3 regions of the Streptomyces sp. NPDC048718 genome follow, and region 2 is predicted to be linked to each of the others. Evidence: riboswitches for the same ligand, from Rfam matches in the RefSeq annotation. Region 2 holds a riboswitch; each other region holds the start of a gene.
What was found. A riboswitch is a leader RNA that binds a small molecule or an ion and turns the genes downstream of it on or off. The one in region 2 is predicted to bind cobalamin.

Region 1 (7,818 bases), on a different contig from region 2:
GCCACTTGTCGGAGTTCTCGAACTTCGACGGGTCGACCTCGGCGAAGGCACCCTTGGCCATGTAGCTGATCATCTCGGAGTTGCCCATCTCGACAACGTCCGGGGCCTTGTCGGTCGCGAGCACCGCGTCGAGCTTGGTGTTCTTGTCCGGCCAGCCGTAGTACTCGTGCTTGATCTTGATGCCCGGGTGCTTCTTGGCCACCGTGTCGTCGGCGGCCTTGACCAGCTCCGGCCAGTTGTTCTGGGCGTCGACCGTCAGCCAGACGGTCAGCTCCTTGGCGTCGCCGCCGGCCTTCGCACCGCCCTTGTCGTCGCCGCCACCACACGCCGCGATACCGACCATCATGCCCGCGACACCGATCGCCGCGATGAGCTTGCGCTTCACGCCACCCTCCTCAGGGATGCCTGCTCCCCCTGACCCACCACGCGAAGACGTACGTCGAGTACAGCTGTGGGGCCGGGACCTGGTCTTTAATGGTTTAGACCAGTACCCGGAGCTTGGCCTAGACCTTTAGGGGTGTCAAGGGTGTATAAGAAGGGCAGTCGCGTCCGTTATCGGACCGACACCTGAGGGAGGGCGATGACCCTCGACCGGTCCGTGCCACCATGTGAGCCGCGACAGACGGAGGAGCCGGTGACGGCAGCAGCACAGGAGTCGGGAAGGCGGGCCATGGCCACGGACGCGGGCAGTACGGAGACGGACAGCGGGATCGCCACCCGCACCGCGCGCGTACCCAAGTACTACCGCCTCAAGCGCCACTTGCTCGACATGACGGAGACCCTGCCGCCCGGCACCCCGGTGCCGCCCGAGCGCACCCTGGCCGCCGAATTCGACACCTCGCGCACCACCGTACGCCAGGCCCTCCAGGAGCTGGTCGTCGAAGGCCGCCTTGAGCGCATCCAGGGCAAGGGCACCTTCGTGGCCAAGCCCAAGGTCTCCCAGGCCCTCCAGCTCACCTCGTACACCGAGGACATGCGCGCCCAGGGCCTCGAACCCACCTCCCAGCTCCTCGACATCGGGTACGTGACGGCCGACGACACCCTCGCCGGGCTGCTCGACATCTCCCCCGGCGGCCGGGTGCTGCGCATCGAGCGGCTGCGGCTCGCGAGCGGCGAGCCGATGGCGATCGAGACGACGCACCTCTCGGCCAAGCGCTTCCCCGCGCTGCGCCGCTCCCTCGTCAAGTACACCTCGCTCTACACGGCCCTGGCCGAGGTGTACGACGTGCACCTGGCCGAGGCGGAGGAGACCATCGAGACCTCGCTGGCCACCCCGCGCGAGGCCGGGCTGCTCGGCACCGATGTCGGTCTGCCGATGCTGATGCTCTCCCGCCACTCCGTGGACCGGCGGGGCGAGCCGGTCGAGTGGGTGCGCTCGGTCTACCGGGGCGACCGGTACAAGTTCGTCGCCCGCCTCCAGCGCCCGCTGGACTGACCCGCGACCCCTCCCGTTTTCTCCCGCTTTCCCCCTGCCGCGGCGAACGGCCGCGCTCCCCCTTGCGGAGCGTGGCCGTTCGCCGTTTTCACGCCACGCACCGGAAGCGCTCTCGCCACATCCGGTCCACATATTGAGATTTGGCGACACTAATTGGTCTACTCCAGGCCAATCATGACCAGATATGGCCGGATTCAATCGAAAACGAGTCCCTGGCGAGTCGCATCCGTTATGCGGGAAAGGGTTACGCGGAGGTGAGCCCGTCCCCTAGATTTCCCACCCATTACGCGGTGATCACCAAGGGGACGGACGGCCATGTCACAAGCCACGCAACAAGGAAAACCACCAGTCGTCACACCCCTGAGGGTGGTGATCGGGCTCCTCCTCGTCGCACCCTTCGTGGCGATGCTGTGGGTGGGCTCCTACGCGAAGGTGGACCCCACCTTCATCGGCATCCCGTTCTTCTACTGGTACCAGATGCTGTGGGTGCTCATCTCCACGGCTCTCACCGTGATCGCCTACCTGCTGTGGCAGTCCGACCAGCGTGCGCGCAAGGGGGGTGACGCGAAGTGAAGGACGGCGTGAACGGCGTCGCGCTCGGCGTCTTCATCTTCTTCTTCCTGGCCGTCACGGTCATGGGCTTCCTGGCGGCCAAGTGGCGCCGCCCCACCAACGAGAACAGCCTCGACGAATGGGGTCTGGGCGGTCGCTCGTTCGGCACCTGGATCACCTGGTTCCTGCTCGGCGGCGACCTCTACACCGCGTACACCTTCGTCGCCGTCCCGGCGGCCATCTACGCGGCGGGCGCGGCCGGCTTCTTCGCCGTGCCGTACACCATCCTGGTCTACCCGCTGATCTTCACCTTCCTGCCCCGCCTGTGGTCGGTCTCCCACAAGCACGGCTACGTCACCACCTCGGACTTCGTGCGCGGACGGTTCGGTTCCCGGGGTCTGTCGCTGGCGGTCGCCGTCACCGGCATCCTCGCGACCATGCCGTACATCGCGCTCCAGCTGGTCGGCATCCAGGCCGTCCTGGACGTGATGGGCGTCGGCGGCGGCGAGAACACCAACTGGTTCGTCAAGGACCTGCCGCTGCTCATCGCCTTCGGCGTGCTGGCCGCGTACACCTACTCGTCCGGTCTGCGGGCGCCCGCGCTGATCGCGTTCGTCAAGGACACCCTGATCTACATCGTCATCGCGGTGGCGATCATCTACATCCCGATCAAGCTGGGCGGCTTCGACGAGATCTTCGCCAAGTCGAGCGAGGCGTTCGCCACGACCAACCCCGCCACCGGCAAGCCGCGCGGCACGCTGGCCCCCGGCGAGGCGGGCCAGTGGACGTACGCCACGCTGGCGCTCGGCTCGGCGCTCGCGCTGTTCATGTACCCGCACTCGATCACCGCGACGCTCTCCTCCAAGAGCCGCAACGTGATCCGCCGCAACACCACCATCCTGCCGCTGTACTCGCTGATGCTGGGCCTGCTCGCGCTGCTCGGCTTCATGGCGATCGCGGCCGGGGTGAAGGTGAGCAACGGTCAGCTCGCCATCCCGCAGCTCTTCGAGGACATGTTCCCGGACTGGTTCGCGGGCGTGGCCTTCGCCGCGATCGGCATCGGCGCGCTCGTGCCGGCCGCGATCATGTCGATCGCCGCGGCCAACCTCTTCACCCGCAACATCTACAAGGACTTCATCAAGCCGAACGCGACCGCCGAGCAGGAGACCAAGGTCTCCAAGCTGGTCTCGCTCCTGGTGAAGGTCGGCGCCCTGATCTTCGTCCTCACCATGGACAAGACCGTCGCCATCAACTTCCAGCTGCTGGGCGGCATCTGGATCCTGCAGACCTTCCCGGCCCTGGTCGGCGGCCTGTTCACCCGCTGGTTCCACCGCTGGGCGCTGCTCGTCGGCTGGGGCGTCGGCATGATCTACGGCACAGCCGCCGCATACGGGGTGGCGAGCCCCACGCAGAAGCACTTCGGCGGCTCGTCGGCGGAGATCCCGGGCATCGGCGAGATCGGCTACATCGGCCTCACCGCCTTCACCCTGAACGTGATCGTCACCGTCGTCCTCACCCTGGTGCTGCGCGCCGTCGGGACGCCGGACGGGGTCGACGAGACCTCGCCGGAGGACTACACGGCGGACGCCGGCGACAAGGGTGTCGTCACCGAGCTGCCGAAGGTCGGCGCCGGGCACTGACGCCTCGGCCGACCGCGACAGCGACACGGAGCAGTTCCGGGGCCGCCGGGCCTTCCCGAGGGAAAGCCCGGCGGCCCCGCCCGTTCTCCCGCGAGTATGAACGGATGAACTCTCGTACGTTTTTGACCAGCCGCCCGCTGCTTCTGCCCTTGGCCCTGCCCCTGGCGCTGGCCCTCACCGGCTGCGGCAGCGTGATCGCCGGCGCCCCCTCCCAGGCCGAGCTGGAGGAGCGCGCCGGGTACGCGCAGCTCTCCCTGGACCATGTGTACGTCACGGAGATCGAGGGCTTCACCCTCGCCCGCCAGTCGGTCGGCGTCATGGGCGACGACGGCTTCCAGGCCACGTACGTCGCCAAGGACGGCACCCAGGTCACCCTCGGCGCCGATCGCGGCACCTTCACCGACCAGGACTGCGCCGCCTCCCCGAAGTCCGCCCCCTGCGCGCCGGAGAAGCCCGGCTGGTACCGCACGTCCGACGGACAGCACACGTACATCCGCGTCGAGGACGGCGTACGGATCACCCTCGGCGCCCCGCTCACCGTCGGCAAGGACCGGCTGCGTGCCGCCGCCGAGCGGGCGCACCGGGCCGACGCCCGCGAACTCGACGACGTGCTGCCCGAGAAGCCGGCGGGCGGCGGGGCACCCGTACAGCGCGGCGATCTGCCCGCGGAGGGCGACGGCGCGCCCGACAACAGCGTGGGGGTCGGTGGCTGAAATTCTCCCGCGCCGGCCCTCTGCCCCCGACAGACTGGCCTCCATGGACTTCACGATCAGAGCAGCGCGCCCCGAGGACTACGAGCGCCTCGGCGAGATCACCGTACGGGCCTACCGCGACGACGGCTTCCTGGCGTTCGGCGAGGCCGACGGCTATACGGACCTGCTGCGCGACGTGGCCGGGCGCGCCGCCGAGGCGGAGGTGCTCGTCGCGGTCGACGCGGCGGAGACGGTCCTCGGAGGGGTGACCTTCACCACCGGGGGCGAGAAGTGGGCGGACACCGCCCGCGCGGACGAGGCCGAATTCCGGATGCTGGCCGTCGACCACGCGGCCCGCGGCCGGGGCGTCGGCGAGGCGCTGGTGCGGGCGTGCGTGGACCGCGCGCGGGCCGTCCCCCGCTGCGCGCGGATCGTCCTGTCCACTCAGCGGACCATGACCAAAGCGCACCGGGTCTACGCCCGGCTCGGCTTCGTCCGGGCCCCCGAGCGGGACTGGCAGCCCGTTCCCGGGGTGGACTTCACCCTGCTCTCCTACGGTCTGGAGCTGCGGGACACGGTCTGAGGCCTGACGCCGGGACACAACATGTGGGGGGTGCCGCAAGCGGCGCCCCCCACATGTATGCTCGTCCTCGCTGTCGTCGCAGGGGAATCCGGTGGAAATCCGGAACTGTCCCGCAACGGTATGGTTCGTGCTCTTTCGCGCGGCCGGAGTCCGAAGACCTGTGGACAGCGCACCCGGTCCGTCCGTTCCGGGTGCCACAGACGTCCGGGCCTCGCGGAGTGGGCCGGTGGACGCGGCGCGCCGCGCGTATCCCGGCCCCCGCTCGTCCCCGTATCCCCCGTGCAGGCCACGAGCCGAGCGAGGGAGAGCCCCCAGTGACCATCGCGCCCGCCGATCCGGCTTCGGCTGTATCTTCCGAGGAGATCGCGGCCCAGAGCGACGGCCCCGGAACCGCGCTGCTGCGGATCCTGACCGACCTCACCGCCGACCTCACCGACACCGACCCCGGCCGGGTCGCCGCCGCCGCGCTGCGCGGCCGGCACCCCGGCTCGGACACGGCGGAGCTGCGCGAACTCGCCACCGAGGCGGCGGCCGGCCTGATCGCCGAGGACCCCGCGTACTCGCGGCTCGCCGCCCGGCTGCTCACGCTCACCATCGCCGAGGAGGCGGCCGGACAGGGCGCGGTCTCCTTCTCCGAGTCCGTCGCCACCGGTCACCGCGAGGGTCTGATCGCCGACCGGACCGCGGAATTCGTGGCCCTGCACGCCGACCGGCTCGACGCCGCGATCGACCCGGCCGGCGACGACCGCTTCGGGTACTTCGGTCTGCGCACCCTGTACTCCCGCTACCTGCTGCGCCACCCGATCACCCGCAAGGTGATCGAGACGCCGCAGCACTTCATGCTGCGGGTCGCCGCCGGTCTCGCCGAGGACGACAGCGTGCGCGCGCTGGAGGAGGTCGCGGCGCTGTACGGGCTGATGAGCCGGCTCGACTACCTGCCGTCCTCCCCCACGCTGTTCAACTCCGGCACCCGCCACCCGCAGATGTCGTCCTGCTACCTCCTCGACTCCCCGAAGGACGAGCTGGACTCCATCTACGACCGCTACCACCAGGTCGCGCGCCTGTCGAAGCACGCGGGCGGCATCGGTCTCGCGTACTCCCGCATCCGCGCCCGCGGCTCGCTGATCCGCGGCACCAACGGCCACTCCAACGGCATCGTCCCGTTCCTGAAGACGCTGGACGCCTCCGTCGCCGCGGTGAACCAGGGCGGCCGGCGCAAGGGCGCCGCCGCGGTCTACCTGGAGACCTGGCACGCGGACATCGAGGAGTTCCTGGAGCTGCGCGACAACACGGGCGAGGACGCCCGGCGCACCCACAACCTCAACCTGGCGCACTGGATCCCCGACGAGTTCATGCGCCGGGTGAACGCGGACGCCGACTGGTCACTGTTCTCCCCGGCCGACGTGCCCGAGCTGGTCGACCTGTACGGCGCGGAGTTCGACGCCGCGTACGTCGCGGCCGAGGCGAAGGGCCTGGCCCGCAAGACGCTGCCGGCCCGCGAGCTGTACGGCCGGATGATGCGTACCCTCGCGCAGACCGGCAACGGCTGGATGACCTTCAAGGACGCCGCCAACCGGACCGCGAACCAGACCGCCGAGCCCGGCTCGGTCGTCCACTCCTCGAACCTCTGCACCGAGATCATCGAGGTCACGGACGACGGCGAGACCGCCGTGTGCAACCTCGGCTCGGTCAACCTGGGCGCCTTCGTCGACACGGCCACCGGCGAACTGGACTGGGAGCGTCTCGACGCGACCGTCCGCACCGCCGTCACCTTCCTCGACCGGGTCGTCGACATCAACTTCTACCCGACCGAGCAGGCCGGGCGCTCCAACTCCCGGTGGCGTCCGGTGGGCCTGGGCGCCATGGGTCTCCAGGACGTCTTCTTCCAGCTGAAGCTGCCGTTCGACTCGGCGGAGGCGCGGGCGCTGTCCACCCGGATCTCCGAGCGGATCATGCTCGCCGCGTACGAGGCGTCCGCCGACCTCGCCGAGCGCAACGGTCCGCTGCCCGCCTGGGACAAGACCCGCACCGCGCGAGGTGTGCTGCACCCCGACCACTACGACGTGGAGCTGACCTGGCCGGAGCGCTGGGCCGCGCTGCGGGCCCGGATCGCCGAGGTCGGCATGCGCAACAGCCTGCTGCTCGCGATCGCGCCGACGGCGACGATCGCCTCGATCGCCGGTGTCTACGAGTGCATCGAGCCGCAGGTCTCCAACCTCTTCAAGCGCGAGACGCTGTCGGGTGAGTTCCTCCAGGTCAACGCGTACCTGGTGGACGAGCTGAAGCGGCTGGGCGTCTGGGACGCCGAGACCCGCGAGGCGCTGCGCGAGTCCTCGGGCTCCGTGCAGGACTTCGCCTGGGTGCCGGCCGAGACGCGGGCGCTGTACCGGACGGCCTGGGAGATCCCGCAGCGCGGTCTGATCGACATGGCGGCGGCCCGTACCCCGTTCCTGGACCAGGCGCAGTCGCTGAACCTGTTCATGGAGACGCCGACCATCGGCAAGCTGTCGTCGATGTACGCGTATGCCTGGAAGCAGGGTCTGAAGACCACGTACTACCTGCGCTCGCGCCCGGCCACCCGGATCGCCCGCGCCGCCCGCGCCGCCGCCCCCGTACCGGCGCAGTCCCCGGCGCCCGACGCGGACGCCATCGCCTGCTCCCTTGAGAACCCCGAGTCCTGCGAGGCCTGCCAGTAATGACCGCCGACAAGAACCAGAAGAACCTGCTCGACCCGGGCTTCGAACTGACCCTGCGTCCGATGCGCTACCCGGACTTCTACGAGCGCTACCGCGACGCCATCAAGAACACCTGGACCGTGGAGGAGGTCGACCTCCACTCCGACGTGGCCGACCTCGCCAAGCTGTCCCCGGGCGAGCAGCACATGATCGGACGGCTCGTCGCGTTCTTCGCGACCGG
Region 2 (7,818 bases):
CCGTCCTCCTCGTCGATGCCGAGGCCGTGGGCGTACGGCAGCACGCCGAGCGTGGGGCGCCCGGTCAGCCCGTCCAGCATGGCGAGGCCCGGTTCGAGCAGCGACACGTCGCCGCGGAACTTGTTCACCAGATATCCGGCGACCAGCCGCTGGTCCTCTGGCGCGAGCAGCGCCGTCGTCCCGAAGAACTGGGCGAACACCCCGCCCCGGTCGATGTCGCCGACCACCACCACGGGCAGCCGCGCGGCCCGCGCGATCCCCATGTTGACGATGTCGCTGCGGCGCAGATTGATCTCCGCCGGACTGCCCGCGCCCTCGCAGATCACCGCGTCGTGGGTCCGCCGCAGCTCCTCCAACGCGGCGAACACCGGCTCGAACAGCTCCCGCCGGTGCCCCTCGGACACTTCGGACCCACTGGTCTGCCCGGCCCGCCCGGCCCGCCCGAAGAACCCGCGGGCGCTCATCTCGCCGACCGGCTTGCCCATCAGGACGACCTGGCTGGACCGGTCGCTGCCGGGCTTGAGCAGCACCGGGTTCATCAGCGCGGTCGGCTCGACCCGCGCGGCCCGCGCCTGCATCGCCTGGGCGCGGCCGATCTCGGCGCCGTCCCGGGTCACGAAGGAGTTCAGGGACATGTTCTGGCCCTTGAACGGCGCGACCTTCAGGCCCTGGCGGACCAGCCACCGGCAGATCCCCGCCGTGACGACGCTCTTGCCCGCGTCGGACGTGGTGCCCGCGACGAGCAGCCCGCCGCCCCGCGCTCCGCTCCGGCCCGCCGTGCCCTTCGTCGTACCGCCGCCCCTCACGCCGCACCCCCGCGCCGGCGCAGCGCGCCCGCGAGGAGCCGGCCGCCGGCACAGCCGGCCAGGGTCAGCCAGGTCACCCGGCGCGACAGCCGTACCGCCCGGTCGATGTCCGCGACCTCGACGGGCCGTCCCGCCGCGTTCAGCACCGGCCGGTGCTCGACCCGCCCGCCGTACGACAGGGTGCCGCCGAGCCGGACGCCGAGCGCCCCCGCGAACGCGGCCTCCACCGGGCCGGCGTTGGGGCTCGGATGCCGGGCGGCGTCCGCCCGCCAGGCCCGCAGCGCCCCGCGCGGATCGTCGCCCGCGACGGTGGCGAGGACGGCCGTCAGCCGGGCACCCGGCCAGCCCGCCACATCGTCGAGCCGGGCCGAGGCCCAGCCGAACCGGCGGTGGCGCGGGGACTTGTGGCCCACCATCGCGTCCAGCGTGTTGACCGCCCGGAACCCGAGCAGCCCCGGCACACCGGCGACCGCGCCCCAGAAGAGGGCGCCGACGACGGCGTCCGAGGTGTTCTCGGCGACCGACTCGACGACCGCGCGGGCCATCGCGGGCCCGTCCAGCGCCTGTGGGTCGCGCCCGACCAGATGCGGCATGCGCTCCCGGGCGACCCCCAGATCCCCGGCTTCGAGCGCCCCGCCGATGGCGCGCGCCTCGCGGCCCAGCGTCGTCCCGCCGACGACGGCCCACACGGAGGCGGCGGTCAGCGCGGCGGTGGCGGTGGCGCTGCCCCGTACCGCGCGGGTCGCGACGGCGCCGAGCGCCACGGCGGAGCCGGCGCACAGCGCGGTGTAGAGGGCGCCCCGGCCGCGGTGGTCCCGGTGCATCCGGTGCTCGACGGCGCCCGCCGCCCGGCCGAACGCGGCGACCGGATGACCGCGCCGGGGATCGCCCACGAGCAGATCGGCGGCGAGGCCGGCGGCCGCTCCGTACGCGAAGAGACGGGGAGAGCGGGTGCGGGAGGCCGCGGGAGAGGAGAAGCGGCGGGTTCGGGGTGTCCTGGAGCCGTTGCCGGGCATGGCACAGTGTCCTCACTCAGGGTCCGCGCCCTGGATCGACGTGATCGGCGGCGAGAGTTCCTGACTCCCGGCCGCGAGGACCGGTCACAGTGGCGGGACCGTGCCGGAATCACACCGGACTTCCTCCCCATGCCGCCGTAATGGCCCCGGCAGTCCACCACGCGGCCGGAAGGCCCGTCAACCCGCGCTTGACCTGCGCCTGGTCACTGTGCGCAGTGCCACGAACCCGCATACGCCGTCTGGGCGGCCCCACCCGGAGGTGGGGCCGCCCAGACGGCGTGGTGTGCGCGCGTGTTCGTGGTGCTCGTCGGTGTCCGGTCAGGCGACGATCAGGTAGATGCCGTAGGCCACGGCGGCCGCGCAGAGCGCGAAGCAGGCGTACGCGCCGGTACGGGCCAGAGTGGCCGAGCCGCCCGCGGCGGTGGCCCGCTCCTGCTTGGCGAGCGCGGCGACACCGAGGGTGAACAGGCCCACGAGGGCGACGGTGGTCACGAGGCTGACTCCGAAGACGGAGCCGAGAGCTGCCCAGTCGATCTTCATGTGCGTGCTTCCAGTTCCTTAGACCGCGGCGGCGGGAGCGGCCGGCGGGGCGGCCGGGTCCGTCGGGCCGGGGGAGGGGATGGTGGTCTTCAGGGCCTCGTCCTTGACGGCGGCGACGGAGCCGGCCGGCGGGGGCGGGGTGACGGCCGCGATGGCGGTGGTGACGACACCCGCCGGCTCGACGTCGGCAGCGGCCGGGGCGTCGAGGTCGTCGGCGGTCACGTTGTGCTGGTCGACCGGCTTGCGGCGGGACAGCGACCAGATCACTCCGGAGCCCGCGATCAGCAGGACGGCGACGGTGACGATGCCCCAGTCGCCCTGCTTGGTGAGGAACTCGGCGCCGGCGCCGACCAGGCCCGCGGCGGGCAGGGTCAGACCCCAGGCGGCGAACATCCGGGTGGCGGTCGACCAGCGGACGACACCGCCCTTGCGGCCGAGGCCCGCGCCCATCACGGCACCCGAGCAGGACTGGGTGGTGGAGAGGGAGAAGCCGAGGTGCGAGGAGGCCAGGATGACCGTCGCGGCGCTGGTCTGGGCGGCGAAGCCCTGCTGCGGCTGGAGGTCGGTGAGGCCCTTGCCCATGGTGCGGATGATGCGCCAGCCGCCGAGGTAGGTGCCGAGCGCGATCGCGACACCGGCGGAGGCGATGACCCAGACCGGCGGGTTGGAGCCGGGGACGAGGACGCCGTTGGCGACCAGGGCGAGGGTGATGATGCCCATCGTCTTCTGGGCGTCGTTGGTGCCGTGGGCGAGCGAGACGAGACCGGCGGAGGCGATCTGGCCGGCCCGGAAGCCCTTGGCCGTGGCCTTGGCCTCGGGGGCGGCGTTGATGCGGTACGTCAGCTTGGTGGCCACCATCGCGGCGAGGCCGGCGACGATCGGGGCGGCGACCGCGGGGAGCAGGACCTTGGTGACGATGGTCGAGCCGTTGACCGCGGACCAGCCGGCGGACATCACCGCGGCGCCGATGAGGCCGCCGAACAGCGCGTGCGAGGAGCTCGACGGAAGGCCGAGCAGCCAGGTCAGCAGATTCCACAGGATGGCGCCGACGAGCGCCGCGAAGATCACTTCGGTGCGGATGCCCTCTTCGTTGATGATGCCGCCGGAGATCGTCTTGGCGACCTCCACGGAGAGGAAGGCGCCGACGAGGTTCAGCACGGCGGACATGGCCACCGCCGTCTTGGGCTTGAGAGCACCGGTCGAGATGGTCGTCGCCATCGCGTTGGCGGTGTCGTGGAAACCGTTCGTGAAATCGAACACGAGAGCTGTCACGACCACAATGGCGAGCAGCAGCGTGATGTGTTCCATTTACCCAGGCAATCGTTTGACGTCAGTGGCGCGTCGAACCTAGGCAACCTGAGTGAACGGAAGGTGAACTGGGCCGGGCGCGGTGGTGTCCCGAACCGGGTTCGGAAGATTCCGGTTGTGCGCGATCCGTGTTCCGGACCGGACGGCGTCCACGATGCGGTCGCCCTGTAACCACGGGTCATCCGGGGCCTCCCAAGGGCCGAACCGGGGTGCGGCACTCCTCCCGTTCCCTCCCCGTATCACCCCCTGGACGCCCCTCGGTCGGCCTTCACTCGTACGAAGGACCCCGTCGGCGAGACCCTTGTCACTCGAACGAGAGCGTCCGATGGCAGGGTGCGCGGGCCCCGCCGACACTGGGAGCGTGCGCCCGGCTACAGCGGCGGCAGCGGCCGTCACCACAGTGCTCGGTCTCGGCGCGGCCGCGGTGGCGGCCGGCCGGTACGCCTGCGACGTCGCCCTCGGCGCGCCGCCCGGACGCCCCTTCCCCGGCGAACCACGGCTCACCGTCCATTCCGCCGACCCCGACCGGATCACCCTCACCCGCAGCCTGGCCACGCTGCGCCCCGGCACGTACGGCATCGACGGCGGCGACGGCCTGCACGCCGTCGTCGGCCCCGTCCTCGACCGGGTCCCGCACGCCGCCGACACCGTGGTGCGCCGCCTCGAACGGATCGAGTCCGGCATCCCCGCCGCCGGCGCCCGGGTCCGGCTCACCCCCCAGCTCCACCGAGGCACCCCCGAAACCGCCCTCGCCGTCGGCTACGAGGACGTCCAGATCCCCGGCGAACTCGGCCCCCTGCCCGCCTGGCTCGTCCCCGGCGCCCGCGGCACCTGGGTGATCGCCCTGCACGGGCTCGGCACCACCCGCGAGCACCCGCTCAATCTCGTCCCCTTCTTCCACCGCCGCCGCGTCCCCGTCCTCATTCCCGCCTACCGAGGCGACCCGGGCGCCCCGCCGTCCCCCGACGGACTCGCCCACCTCGGCGACTCCGAGTGGCGCGACGTCGACGCGGCCATCCGCTACGCCGTCCGCCGCGGCGCGGCCCAGGTCATCCTGCACGGCTTCGGCACCGGCGCCTCGATGGCCCTGTACGCCGCCGCGCACTCCGGCGTGCGTGGCCGGATCCGCGGGCTCGTCCTCGACTCCCCGGTCCTCGACTGGGAGGCCACCGTGCGCAACCTGGCCGCCGCCCACCGGGTCCCCGCCCCGCTCCTGCCGCTCGCCGTCCGCGCCGCCCAGGGCCGGACCGGCCCGCACGGCGACCGGCTGCGGGACGCCGCCGACCCCGGCGGCGCACGCGTCCCCACGCTCCTCTTCCACGGCCCGGACGACACCATCGCCCCCTGGGGCCCCTCGCGCCGGCTCGCCGAACTCCGCCCCGACCTCGTCACCCTCACCACGGTCCGCGACGCCCCGCACGCCGCGATGTGGAACGCCGACCCGGTCCGCTACGAGGAGGCGCTGCGCCGCTTCCTCACCCCCCTTGTCTAGGACCCACGCCCCCTCCTGCGGAGGCCGGCCGGTTCCCGATCTCGAACAGAGGGTCGTAGAACAGAGGTCGAAACGGGTCCGTACGGGGCTTTCGGGACCCTCCGGACACGAAACCGGGGCCAGGGCGGCGGCGTCTCCCCTTCCGATTGGGCTTTCGGGCGATCAGCGGGAAGACTGCCCCCGTGACGTCTCGAAAGCCCGATGAACCATTGGCGCGCAACTCCAGACTCCGACTCGTCCGTCCGCGGCCACTCGCCACCGCGCGGGGGGCCGTGACGAACCGGCGCACCCGCCCCGCGCCACGGCCGCCCGAGGGCACACCGCCCCGCGCCGTTCTGGCCCACCAGGCACGGACCCTGCTCGCGGACGCGGTGCGGCTCGCCCGCTGGGCCGCCGACGACCAGCGGGCGCGGACCGCGCCCCAGGACGGGGCGGCGGCCGCCGACGCCCTCGGCCTGACCCCGGCCGAGGTCCGGGCCTGCTGGGACCGGGCCCGCCTCGCCGGGCTGGTCGAACTGCACGACGGCACCGCCCGCCCGGGCTGGCGGCTGCATGCCTGGGACCGCGACGACACCGCCGTCCTGCGCGGCTGGGTCGCGCTCTTCGACGCCTGGTCGCTGGCGCACCCGGCGCCCGAGGCGGTGGCGCCCGGCGCCGTCGCCGAGGTCGTCGAGGCCGTCCCGCAGGCCCTCTCGCTGCTCCAGCTGTCCGCCGGGCCGGTCGCCGTGCCGGCCCTCCTGGACCTGCTGGGCCAGCGCGTCGACGAACTGCGCGAGGGGCGCTGCGAGGTCCCCGCCCCCGGTGTCGCGCCGGAGTCGATGGCCCCGGTTCCCGTCACCGAACGGGACCCGGCCGCCGTCGACGGGCTTCCCGCCCTGCTCGACTGGGCCCTCGAAGGCCTCGCGGCCGTCGGCGCCCTCACCCTCGGCGAGGGCGAAGGCGGCCGGCAGGCCACCCTCACCCCGCTCGGCAACTGGGCGGTCTGGGTCAAGCTGGAACAGATCTGCGTCGCCGCCCAGAGCCCGGCCGGCAACATCGAGCAGTCAGCCGAGGACATGCTCCGCGGCTGCGCTCGGCTCACCCCGGGACCGGCCCGCGACGAATACCGGGCCTGGCTCGCCGCCCGTACCCTCGCCGCCGCCATCGCCGAACTGATCACCGTCGCCCGCGGCGAGGACGCCCTGCTGCGCGGCCTCGCCTTCGAGGCGCTGCGGGTCGTCGGAGCGCCCGCCGAGCCCGTGGTCCGCGCCACCGTCGCCGAGCCGTCGCTGCGCCCGTACGCGCTGCTCTGGCTCGCCGAGCACGAGGGCGCCGACCCGGACGAGGCCGCCGAGGTGCTGACCCGCGAAGAGGCCACCTGGCTGTGGGTGGACACCGCCGCCGCCGTCACTGACCACGGCGAGAGCGATCTGCTCGTCCGCCACCTGGAGTCCGCCGTCCAGGGCACCGTCCCGGCGCTCCTCGACGAGGTCCGGGCCGTCGGCCACCCCCGTACGGTCCAGGTCCTGGTCGCCCTCGCCGCCGCGCACCCCGACCCGGCCCTGGCGAAGGCGGTCCGCCGGGCCGCCTTCCAGGTCCACACGGGCGGCGCCTGATCCGAAGGACAGCCCCCCGGGTTACCCGGCGGGCGTGCCCGGGGCGTACGTCCCGAAACTCCAGACGTTGCCCTCGGCGTCTTGGGCCATGTAGTCGCGCGAGCCGTAGTCCTGGTCCGTCGGCGGCATCAGGATCTCGGCGCCCGCGGCGGCGGCCCGCGCGTGGTGCGCGTCGATGTCGGTCACCCGGACGTACACCCCGGCCGGTCCGCCGCCGGCCATGATCGTGTCGTAACGGCTGCCGGTGCCCCGGCTGCCGAGCATCACCCTCCCGTTGCCGTACGACAGCTCGGCGTGCGCCACCCGGCCGTCCTCGTCCTCGTACACGGCGTCCGCGGTGAAGCCGAACGCCGTCGTGAGCTGCTCGATGGCGGCCCTGGCGTCCGTGTAGAGCAGGGCCGGGCAGATGTCGGGCGTCGTGGTCATGTGCTCTCGCCTTTCCTCGTCGGTGGCGCCGACCCCGATCCGCCGGGCGATTTCTAGCGGAAGGTGTCGCAGCGCGCCATGTCGCCGGTCTCGTAGCCGGTACGGAACCACTGCTGCCGCTGGGCCGCCGAGCCGTGCGTCCACGCCTCGGGCGCCACCCGGCCCTGGAACCGTTCCTGGATCCGGTCGTCGCCCACCGCCGCCGCGGCGTCCAGACCGTCGCGGATGTCGGCGTCCGTGAGCCGGGTCAGCAGCGGGCGGCCCGTCCGGCTGTCCGGGGTGGTCGTCGCGTGATGCGCCCAGACCCCCGCGTAGCAGTCGGCCTGGAGCTCCACCCGTACCGCGTTCGAGCCGGCCCCGGTCCGGCCGTCCTGGGTGCGGGCCAGCGTGCCCGTCAGGTTCTGGATGTGGTGCCCGTATTCGTGCGCCACCACGTACGCCTGGGCGAACGGTCCGCCGTTCGCGCCGAACGTGGTGTGCAGCTCGTCGAAGAACCCCAGGTCCAGATAGGCCTGCCGGTCCCCCGGGCAGTAGAAGGGGCCGACCGAGGAGTCCGCGGCGCCGCACGCGGTGGAGACCCGGCCGCTGAACAGGACGGTCGGCGCGTCCGTGTACCGCCCGCCGTGGCGCGGGTA
Region 3 (7,818 bases), on a different contig from region 2:
GGTGATCTTTTCGGGAGTCTGTTGTGCTGCTACTCGACCTCAATACCGTGCCGCCCCGAGAGCGGGTGGAGGCATTTCGCCACGCGCTGACGGATTCCTTGGTGCCCAACGACATTTCCCACGAGGAGCCGGAGGGCGGTATCCACGCGCGGATGGAAATGTGGCGTGTCGGTGGGCTGGACCTCTTCGCCACCCGTAACTCGGGCTTCCAGGTACGGCGTACGGCCCGCCATGTGCGTCATCACCGCGACCACCCGATCGTCTCCGTCTCGCTGCAGCCCGAGGGCGTCCACCGGGCCGAAGTCGCGGACCGGCGGGAATTCCTGGGAGCCGACGACATCTGCGTCTTCCACGAGCTGTCGCCCCGGGTGTACGGCTGGTCCGGCGACGCGGCGTCCCAATCCATCATGTTCGACACCCACCGCCTCGGTGTGCCGGTGGACACCGTGGTGCGGGCCTCCTCGCGCCTGCGGGCCAGTCCGCTCTACGGGCTGGTGCTGGAACATCTGCGGGGAGTCTGGCGCGACCCGGGCCGGCTGGAGAACGATCCCGGTTCCGAGGCCCTGGCGTCGGCCACGACGGAACTCGTGCGCGCGTTGCTCCTCTCCGCCGCGCACACCGAACAGACGGCCGAGGTCAGGTCGACGATGGACGAGACCCTGCTCACCCGGATCACGGCCTACGCCAGGGCCCACCTCGCGGACCGCGACCTGACGCCGGAGCGGATCGCGGCGGAGCACGCCGTCTCGGTCCGCCGGCTCTACACGCTGCTCAGCGAGGCGGGGATCAGCCTGGAACAGTGGCTCATCACGGAACGGCTCGCGAAGGCCCGGCGGATGCTGACCTCGGCCCGGCACGCCCGCCTGACCATCGCCGCGGTCTCCGCCCGGTGCGGATTCAGCACACCGAGCCACTTCAGCCGCCGTTTCCAGGCGGCCTACGGGATGTCCCCGGGCGAATGGCGACGGCAGGGCCCCCTCGCCATCGCGGAACCGCACGAGTGATCCGCCGGGGCGCCCGCGCCAGGGCCGGGCGGGCGCTTTCGGCCGCCGCCGGGACGACCCGCCCCGGCGGCAACGGGACCCACGGGCCGAACCACCCGGCCTGTACGTCGATGACGCCCAGGAAGGCGTACCGGTCTTCCGCCGTGAGAACCAGGACCGCGCCTCCTGGGGAATCCCCCTGACCCGGATCGGGCAGGACGACCCACCGGTGGTGGAGACACCTCAGGGCTGGATTCCCTTTCTCGACCGGATGTCCCTGGCCTGGGCCGAGCTGGTCCTGAGCGAGTCGCCCCTTTTCACGGACCACCTCTACGACGCCCGCGAGCCGCCCGACACGCTGATGCCGGCGCCCCACGCCCGGCATGCCCGGGCCGGCCTGCCGGATCATCCGATGCGGGCGAGCGAGGACGGCTCACCGGTCCGCTGGTACGCGGCTCCCGGCCGGCGCAGGGGTCCCGGATCGGCCGGACGGCCGCACTCTGAGGAAACGACCTCGGCCTGAGCCGGTGCGCGGCGAGTGGGCGACGATCCCGCGTTTTCTGCGGGCACGGACAAGAGTTCCGCAGGGAGGGGCATCACGGCGGTGTCACGGTGTCTCAAGGACGTACAAGACCGGAGCGACGCGGTACGGGAACGCGGCGCGGACAACGCGCGCCGCACCCCGGCCCACCGGTCCCGGCGTCGCGGAGAGACGACCACGAATGAGGACTGCCATGGCCGAAACGTTGCGGCGAGCCCCCGTCGGCAGTGCCGTACTCCAGGAACTGATCGACGAGCTCGCGGAGTCGCTCGGCCGGTCCGTGGCCCTGGCCGACCCTCAGATCAGAGGCATCTGTTCGAGCCGGCACTTCGGTGACGCCGACCCGGCACGCGTGTACAGCCTGTTGCAGGGACGGGCCGGTCACGAGGTCGCCCGTCACGTCCTCGACCAGGGCGTCGCCCAGTGGTCCCGGCCGGGTTTCGTCGCGGGGCGGGACGATCTCGGGCTGCTCACCCGCTACTGCGTGCCGCTGCGCGAGCGCGGCCATTTCCTCGGTCTGCTGACGATCGTCGTACCGGACGCGCGGCTGGATCCGGAGGCGATCGACGCCGTCGCCCGTGCGACCCCCGCCATTGCCGGCCGGGTCTACGCCGAGCAGGTCCTGGCCCACGCGGAGAAGAGAAGGGAGCAGGAACTGCTCCTGGCGCTGCTGGGGCCGGACCCGGCGGCGCGCGCCGAGGCCCGCCGGCGACTGGTGGACGACATGCGGCTCCCGGACGCGCCCCACGCGGTGGTCGGCGTGGTGCAGCTGGCCGGCGCCCGGGTGTCTCCGGGCCAGGTGTCGGACGTCCTGCGCGGGGTGGTGGAGGACAGCCGCCGCACCCGGTCGGCGCACGGCGTCTTCGCGGTCCTGCCGGACCGGGCCGTCCTGCTCCAGCTCGCCGACCGGCCGCTGACGCCCGAGCAGCTCCAGACGCAGTCCCGGCGCATCCTGGAAGGTCTCGGCACGTGCCCCGACGCGTCGGCCGCGCCCGTCGTCGGCACCGGCGGTCACCAGACGGGTCTCGCCGGCGCGCGGACCTCTCACGAGCAGGCGCTCGTCGCGGTGCGCGCCGCCCGCCGGATGCCCTCGCTCAAGGGGGTCGGGTCCTGGGAGGAACTCGGCGAGCTCGCCGTGCTCCTGCACCTGCCGGACCGGGCCCTGAACGAGTCGCTGCTCCCCGGACCGCTGCGCGCGCTGCTGGAGTCCGGTTGCGGGCCGAGGCTGGAGGAGACCCTGCGGTGCTTCCTCGATCAAGCCGGATCGGTACCCAGGGCCGCCGAGGCGCTGCGGATCCACCGCACCTCGCTGTACTACCGGTTGCGGCAGATCCAGGAGATCACCGGGCTCGACCTGGACAACGGGGCGGATCGCATCACCCTGCATCTGGGGTTGCGCACCCGGGAACTCCTCATGTCTCTCGGTGCCTCCGGCGGCTACGACGGCGACGGCCGGCGGCCCGGGCGGGCCGCCGCACCGGGCAACGCTCCCGCGGCGCGGACCGGAACCGGGCCCGCCGCCCGGACCCCCGGTTCCGGTCCGCGCGGCGGGCGGAGCGCGCGCGTCCGCCGGGAACGTCCCTCCGCCACGGTCTGACCGGGCGGTCCGCCAGGGCCCGTGACCGATGCCCGCCCGTCGCCGGCCGGGCGCACGCCCCCGTACGCCACACGCCCCGCACATCTCACGCTCTGGTACGTCACACGCCCCGGGCGGCCGTCGTACCGAGAAAACGGACATGGGGCCGGCCGCCGGGTCCGGGGCGGGTGACCTCGGCCCGGACCCCGTACACCGAGGCGATGAGCTCCTCGGTGAGCACCTCCGCCGCCGGGCCGGCCGCCACCACCCGCCCCGCCCGCAGCACCACGAGGTGATCGCAGTACATCGCCGCCAGGTTCAGATCGTGCAGCGCGACGACGGTGGTCAGGTCCGGGCCCGGCTCCGAGACCAGTTCCAGCAGGTCCAGTTGGTGGCGTACGTCCAGATGGTTGGTGGGCTCGTCGAGCAGCAGCTCGCGCGGTTCCTGGGCGAGCGCCCGGGCGATCTGGACCCGCTGCCGCTCGCCGCCCGAGAGGGTGCGCCAGGTCCGGTCCGCCCGGTCGGCGAGTCCGGTACGGGCCAGCGCCGAGCGCACCGCCGTCTCGTCGGCCGCCGAAGGCGGCGCCCACGCCCGGCGGTGCGGGATCCGGCCGAGCCGTACCACCTCGGCCACCGTCAGATCGACCTGGGTGTCGGCGTGCTGCTCGACCGTGGCCAGGCGCCTGGCCACGGCGCGCCGGGACAGACCGCCCAGGGGATCGCCGTCGAGCGTGACGACCCCGGTGTCCGGGGCCAGGATCCCGGCGAGCAGCCGCAGCAGGGTGGACTTGCCCGAGCCGTTCGGGCCGAGCAGACCGGTGACCGTGCCCGGACGCGCCACGATGCTCACCCCGTCGACGACGAGGACACCGCCCGCCGAGCGCGCGACCCGGTCGGCCCGCAGCCCGCCCCGCCCGGCCGCCGCCACCCCGCTCACCGCCCGCCTCGCGCGTGCGTACGGGACAGGACGAGAACGAAGACCGGCACCCCGATCAGCGAGGTCACCACGCCGACCGGCACCTCCTGCGGGTCGAGTACGGTACGGGCCACGGTGTCGGCCCAGACCAGAAAGACCGCCCCGGCCACCGCCGTCAGCGGCAGCAGCCGGGCGTGCCCGGGACCGGTCAGCGCCCGGACCGCGTGCGGCAGGACCAGGCCGACGAAGCCGATCGCCCCCGCCGAGGAGACCAGCACGGCGGTGAGCAGCGCGGTCACCGACAGCAGGATCATCCGGGTCCGGGCCACCTGTACCCCGAGCGACGTCGCGGCGTCCTCGCCGAACGCGAGGGCGTCCAGCGTCCGTACGGATCCGCCGCACACCAGCAGGGCCGCCACCAGCGCCGCGCAGCCGGCGCCGGCATCGGTCCAGTCGGCGCCGGCGAGCGAGCCGAGCAGCCAGAACAGCACTCCGCGGGTGGTCTCCGCGTCGGCGGCGGTCATCACCACGAACGAGGTGAGCGCGGAGAACAGCTGCATCACGGCGACCCCGGCGAGCACGACCCGGTCCGTCCCGCCGCCGAGGACCCGGCCGAGCGACACGACCAGCGCGAACGAGCAGACCGCGCCGAGGAACGCGCCCCCGGTGACGGACAGCGCGCCCCCGCCGAGGCCGAGCACCACGACCGCGACCGCCCCGGTCGACGCGCCCGAGGAGACACCCAGGACGAACGGATCGGCGAGCGGATTGCGCAGCAGCGACTGCAGCACCGCGCCGCACACCGCGAGCCCGGCGCCGCACACGGCCGCGAGCAGGGTCCGGGGCAGCCGCAGGTTCCAGACGATGCCGTCCCGGATCGGGGTGAGTCCCGAGGAGCCGCCCGACAGGTGGGCGGTGACCACGGAGCGCACCTCGGCCACCCGGATGTCGGTGGGGCCGATGGTGAGGGCGACGGCGACCGACGCGCACAGCAGCGCGATCCCCGCCGCCCCGGCGACCGGTGACAGCAGCCGGGGCCGGGACCGGAACCACGTCCTGGGCCGGAACCACGTCCTGGGCCGGAACCACGTCCTGGGCCGGGACCGGGTCACTTCGCGAATCCGTACGTCCGCAGTGCGGCGGCCACCTTCTCGATGCTCTCGACGGTGCGCGGGGTGGGGTTCAGCGCCTGGCCGCCGAGGATCACGTACCGCTTCTTCCGTACCGCCGTCATGTTCCTGGTGACGGGGTGGGATTCCAGGAACTCGATCTTCTTTGCGGCGCTCTCGGCGGACTGCGCCTTGCGGGTCAGATCGGCGATCACCAGGACGTCCGGGTCCCGCTCGGCCACCGTCTCCCAGTTGATCTGAGGCCATTCCTCATGGGTGTCGTCGAAGACGTTGCGCACCCCGAGGGTCCGGCTGACGATCCCGGGCGCTCCGCAGCAGCCGGCCATGTACGGCCCCTGTGAGTCGGAGTACCAGTACAGGACGGAGGCGCGCCCGAAGCCCGCGCCCGCCGTCGCCTTCGTGACCCGGTCCCGCAGCTCGCCGACGAGTTCCCCGGCGCGCTCGGGCACCCCGAACACCCGGCCCAGGTCGCGTATCTCGCCGTACACGTCGTCCATCGTCAGCGGCCGGGTACGGACCCCGTCGCCGTCACCGCTGTTGTCCTTGCCGACGCAGTCGGAGGGGGAGAGATACGTGGGCACGCCGAGGGCGCCGAACCGCTCGCGGGGCGCCACGCCGCCCTTGCCCAGGGTGTAGAGGAACGAGGCGCTGACGAAGTCGGGTTCGGTGTCCAGCACCTTCTCGAAGGAGGGATAGCGCTCGGCGAGCCGGGGGACCTTGGCGTTCTCTTTCTCCAGGCCCTTGAGCACCGGGTCCGTCCAGGTGGCCGTGCCCACCATGCGGTCGGCGAGCCCGAGCGCCAGCAGGATCTCGGCCGAGCCCTGGTCGAGGGCGACGGCCCGGCTCGGCGGGCGGTCGATCGTGATCCGCTGTCCGCAGTTGTCGAGCGCCACCGGATAGCCGGAGGCGGCCCCCGCCCCCGCCGCCGAGGACGCGGGAGCCGGAGCGGCGGCCGGCGGCCTGCCGGCGCCGCAGCCGGTGAGGAGTACGGCACCGGCCAGAAGCGGCACGGCGAAACGGGCGGGGTGTGCGAGGGGCACGGGAGAGTCCTCTGTGTCCACGGCTCATGCGCGAAGCCTGTCGTACGGTGCTCCCCGGACCGCCTGTCAGGGCGCCGGGGCCGCCAGCAGGTCTTCGGACTCGGGTTCGTCCGGACGGAACGCCTTCCCAGGTCCGTCGGGACCCAGTGGCCGTGCTCCGCCCGTCACCCTTACCGCTGCGCGTCAGTTCCGGACTCCCACCGGATTCCCTGACCCGTGTACCTACGTTGTTCGTACGTACAAAGGTGCGACTGGCCTGGGCAAATTACCACAGGCTTGACAATCGACAGGGGGCCGCACCGGTGGTCCCCGGCCGTCGCCCGGCGCCGTCACCGGTGCCGATCGCGTATCAAAAGGGGCCCCTCCGTGGGGAACGGACGCGCGGTCAGGCACACTCTGCGGGGACTGGCCCCTTCGACTGAGGATGACCGCGCATGATCACGCTGACCAAGGAAGACGGCCCCGCGGACCTGGACGGGGTGACCCATCTGTCCATCGGTGTCTCCTGGGACCCCACCGCCGGCAGCTCCGGCGGCGTGCTGGGCCGGCTGCGCCGCAAGACCGGCACCGACCTCGACCTGATCGCCATCGCCATGCAGGGCGGCGACCCGGTCCGGCTCGCCGGGCTCGACTCGCTCGACCCGATGGGCAACGGTTCGCTGCTGCACAGCGGCGACAACCAGACCGGCCACGGCGACGGCGACGACGAGACGGTGACCGTCGAGTTCGCCAAGCTCCCGGCGCCCATCACGTCGATCGTGTTCGTCGCCGCCGCGTACAAGAAGGGCAGCTCCTTCCAGAAGGCCCGCAACATCAGCTTCAAGGTCTACGACGCGACCGGCGGCAGCTCCCAGCAGGTCGCCGACATCTGGCCCAGCCTGCTGACCCAGGACAACGCCTGCGCCGTGGCCAAGGCGACCAGGATAGGCGGCGTCTGGAAGCTCGAAGTGATCAACGAGACGGGCAAGATCAAGCAGGGCGACGAGCACGCCCTGATGCGCTTCGCGGTCAGCAAGTAGCCGGTCCCCAAGGCGGTGTACGGGCGAAGGCGAAGCCCCCGTGCACCGCCTCCGTACACCTGGCTCGCCCGGCACCCTGCGCGTCCTTTACGCGGGGCCCTCCGCGCGGCCCCGCTCCCACCGCGTCCGCCGGAGTGGCGAGCGGGCCGCCAAGTGGTCGGAAATCGCCTCCCGATCGAGTGAGCCGGGAGATGCGCCGCCGTCCGCGCCGCCCGGGATGTCCGACGATCGCCAGGGGTGTCCGGCACCCGCCTGCCGTCCGGTGCGGGGCCTTCCCCGACGATCCGGAAGGGCGGCCATGCGCGTTCTGCTCATCGCCAGCGGCTACAACTCCCTCACCCAGCGGGTCAGGGCCGAGCTGGGGGACCGCGGGCACGCCGTCTCCGTCGAGATCACCCCCGACGGGGACGCGGTACGGGCCGCCGTCGGACGGCACACGCCCGACCTGGTCCTCGCCCCCATGCTGAAGACCGTCGTGCCCCGCGACGTGTGGTCCGGCCGCCCCTGTCTGATCGTCCATCCGGGGCCGGTGGGCGACCGCGGACCGTCCTCGCTGGACCGGGCGATCCTCGAGGGCGCCACCGAGTGGGGCGTGACCGTCCTCCAGGCCGCC

Region 1: another riboswitch for cobalamin. It lies ahead of ACGFRB_RS08295 (ribonucleoside-diphosphate reductase subunit alpha); the one in region 2 lies ahead of ACGFRB_RS32510 (cobalamin biosynthesis protein).
Region 3: another riboswitch for cobalamin. It lies ahead of ACGFRB_RS24870 (ABC transporter substrate-binding protein); the one in region 2 lies ahead of ACGFRB_RS32510 (cobalamin biosynthesis protein).

What each region holds. Positions count from the first base shown of each region.
Region 1 covers NZ_JBICVG010000004.1:908-8,725, reverse strand. The annotation lists gene ACGFRB_RS08325 (extracellular solute-binding protein) at 1-385, opposite strand, end outside; gene ACGFRB_RS08320 (GntR family transcriptional regulator) at 671-1,435, shown strand; gene ACGFRB_RS08315 (DUF3311 domain-containing protein) at 1,751-2,008, shown strand; gene mctP (monocarboxylate uptake permease MctP) at 2,005-3,627, shown strand; gene ACGFRB_RS08305 (hypothetical protein) at 3,732-4,340, shown strand; gene ACGFRB_RS08300 (GNAT family N-acetyltransferase) at 4,384-4,902, shown strand; cobalamin riboswitch at 4,951-5,083, shown strand; gene ACGFRB_RS08295 (ribonucleoside-diphosphate reductase subunit alpha) at 5,217-7,598, shown strand; gene ACGFRB_RS08290 (ribonucleotide-diphosphate reductase subunit beta) at 7,598-7,818, shown strand, end outside.
Region 2 covers NZ_JBICVG010000027.1:35,253-43,070, reverse strand. The annotation lists gene ACGFRB_RS32515 (cobyric acid synthase) at 1-806, opposite strand, end outside; gene ACGFRB_RS32510 (cobalamin biosynthesis protein) at 803-1,822, opposite strand; cobalamin riboswitch at 1,854-1,988, opposite strand; gene ACGFRB_RS32505 (hypothetical protein) at 2,141-2,362, opposite strand; gene ACGFRB_RS32500 (anion permease) at 2,381-3,670, opposite strand; gene ACGFRB_RS32495 (alpha/beta hydrolase) at 4,032-5,162, shown strand; gene ACGFRB_RS32490 (hypothetical protein) at 5,345-6,757, shown strand; gene ACGFRB_RS32485 (VOC family protein) at 6,779-7,183, opposite strand; gene ACGFRB_RS32480 (neutral zinc metallopeptidase) at 7,237-7,818, opposite strand, start outside.
Region 3 covers NZ_JBICVG010000014.1:31,804-39,621, reverse strand. The annotation lists gene ACGFRB_RS24895 (helix-turn-helix domain-containing protein) at 24-1,004, shown strand; gene ACGFRB_RS24890 (hypothetical protein) at 1,213-1,506, shown strand; gene ACGFRB_RS24885 (PucR family transcriptional regulator) at 1,718-3,121, shown strand; gene ACGFRB_RS24880 (ABC transporter ATP-binding protein) at 3,222-4,037, opposite strand; gene ACGFRB_RS24875 (iron chelate uptake ABC transporter family permease subunit) at 4,034-5,047, opposite strand; gene ACGFRB_RS24870 (ABC transporter substrate-binding protein) at 5,125-6,186, opposite strand; cobalamin riboswitch at 6,254-6,457, opposite strand; gene ACGFRB_RS24865 (TerD family protein) at 6,621-7,205, shown strand; gene ACGFRB_RS24860 (enoyl-CoA hydratase-related protein) at 7,504-7,818, shown strand, end outside.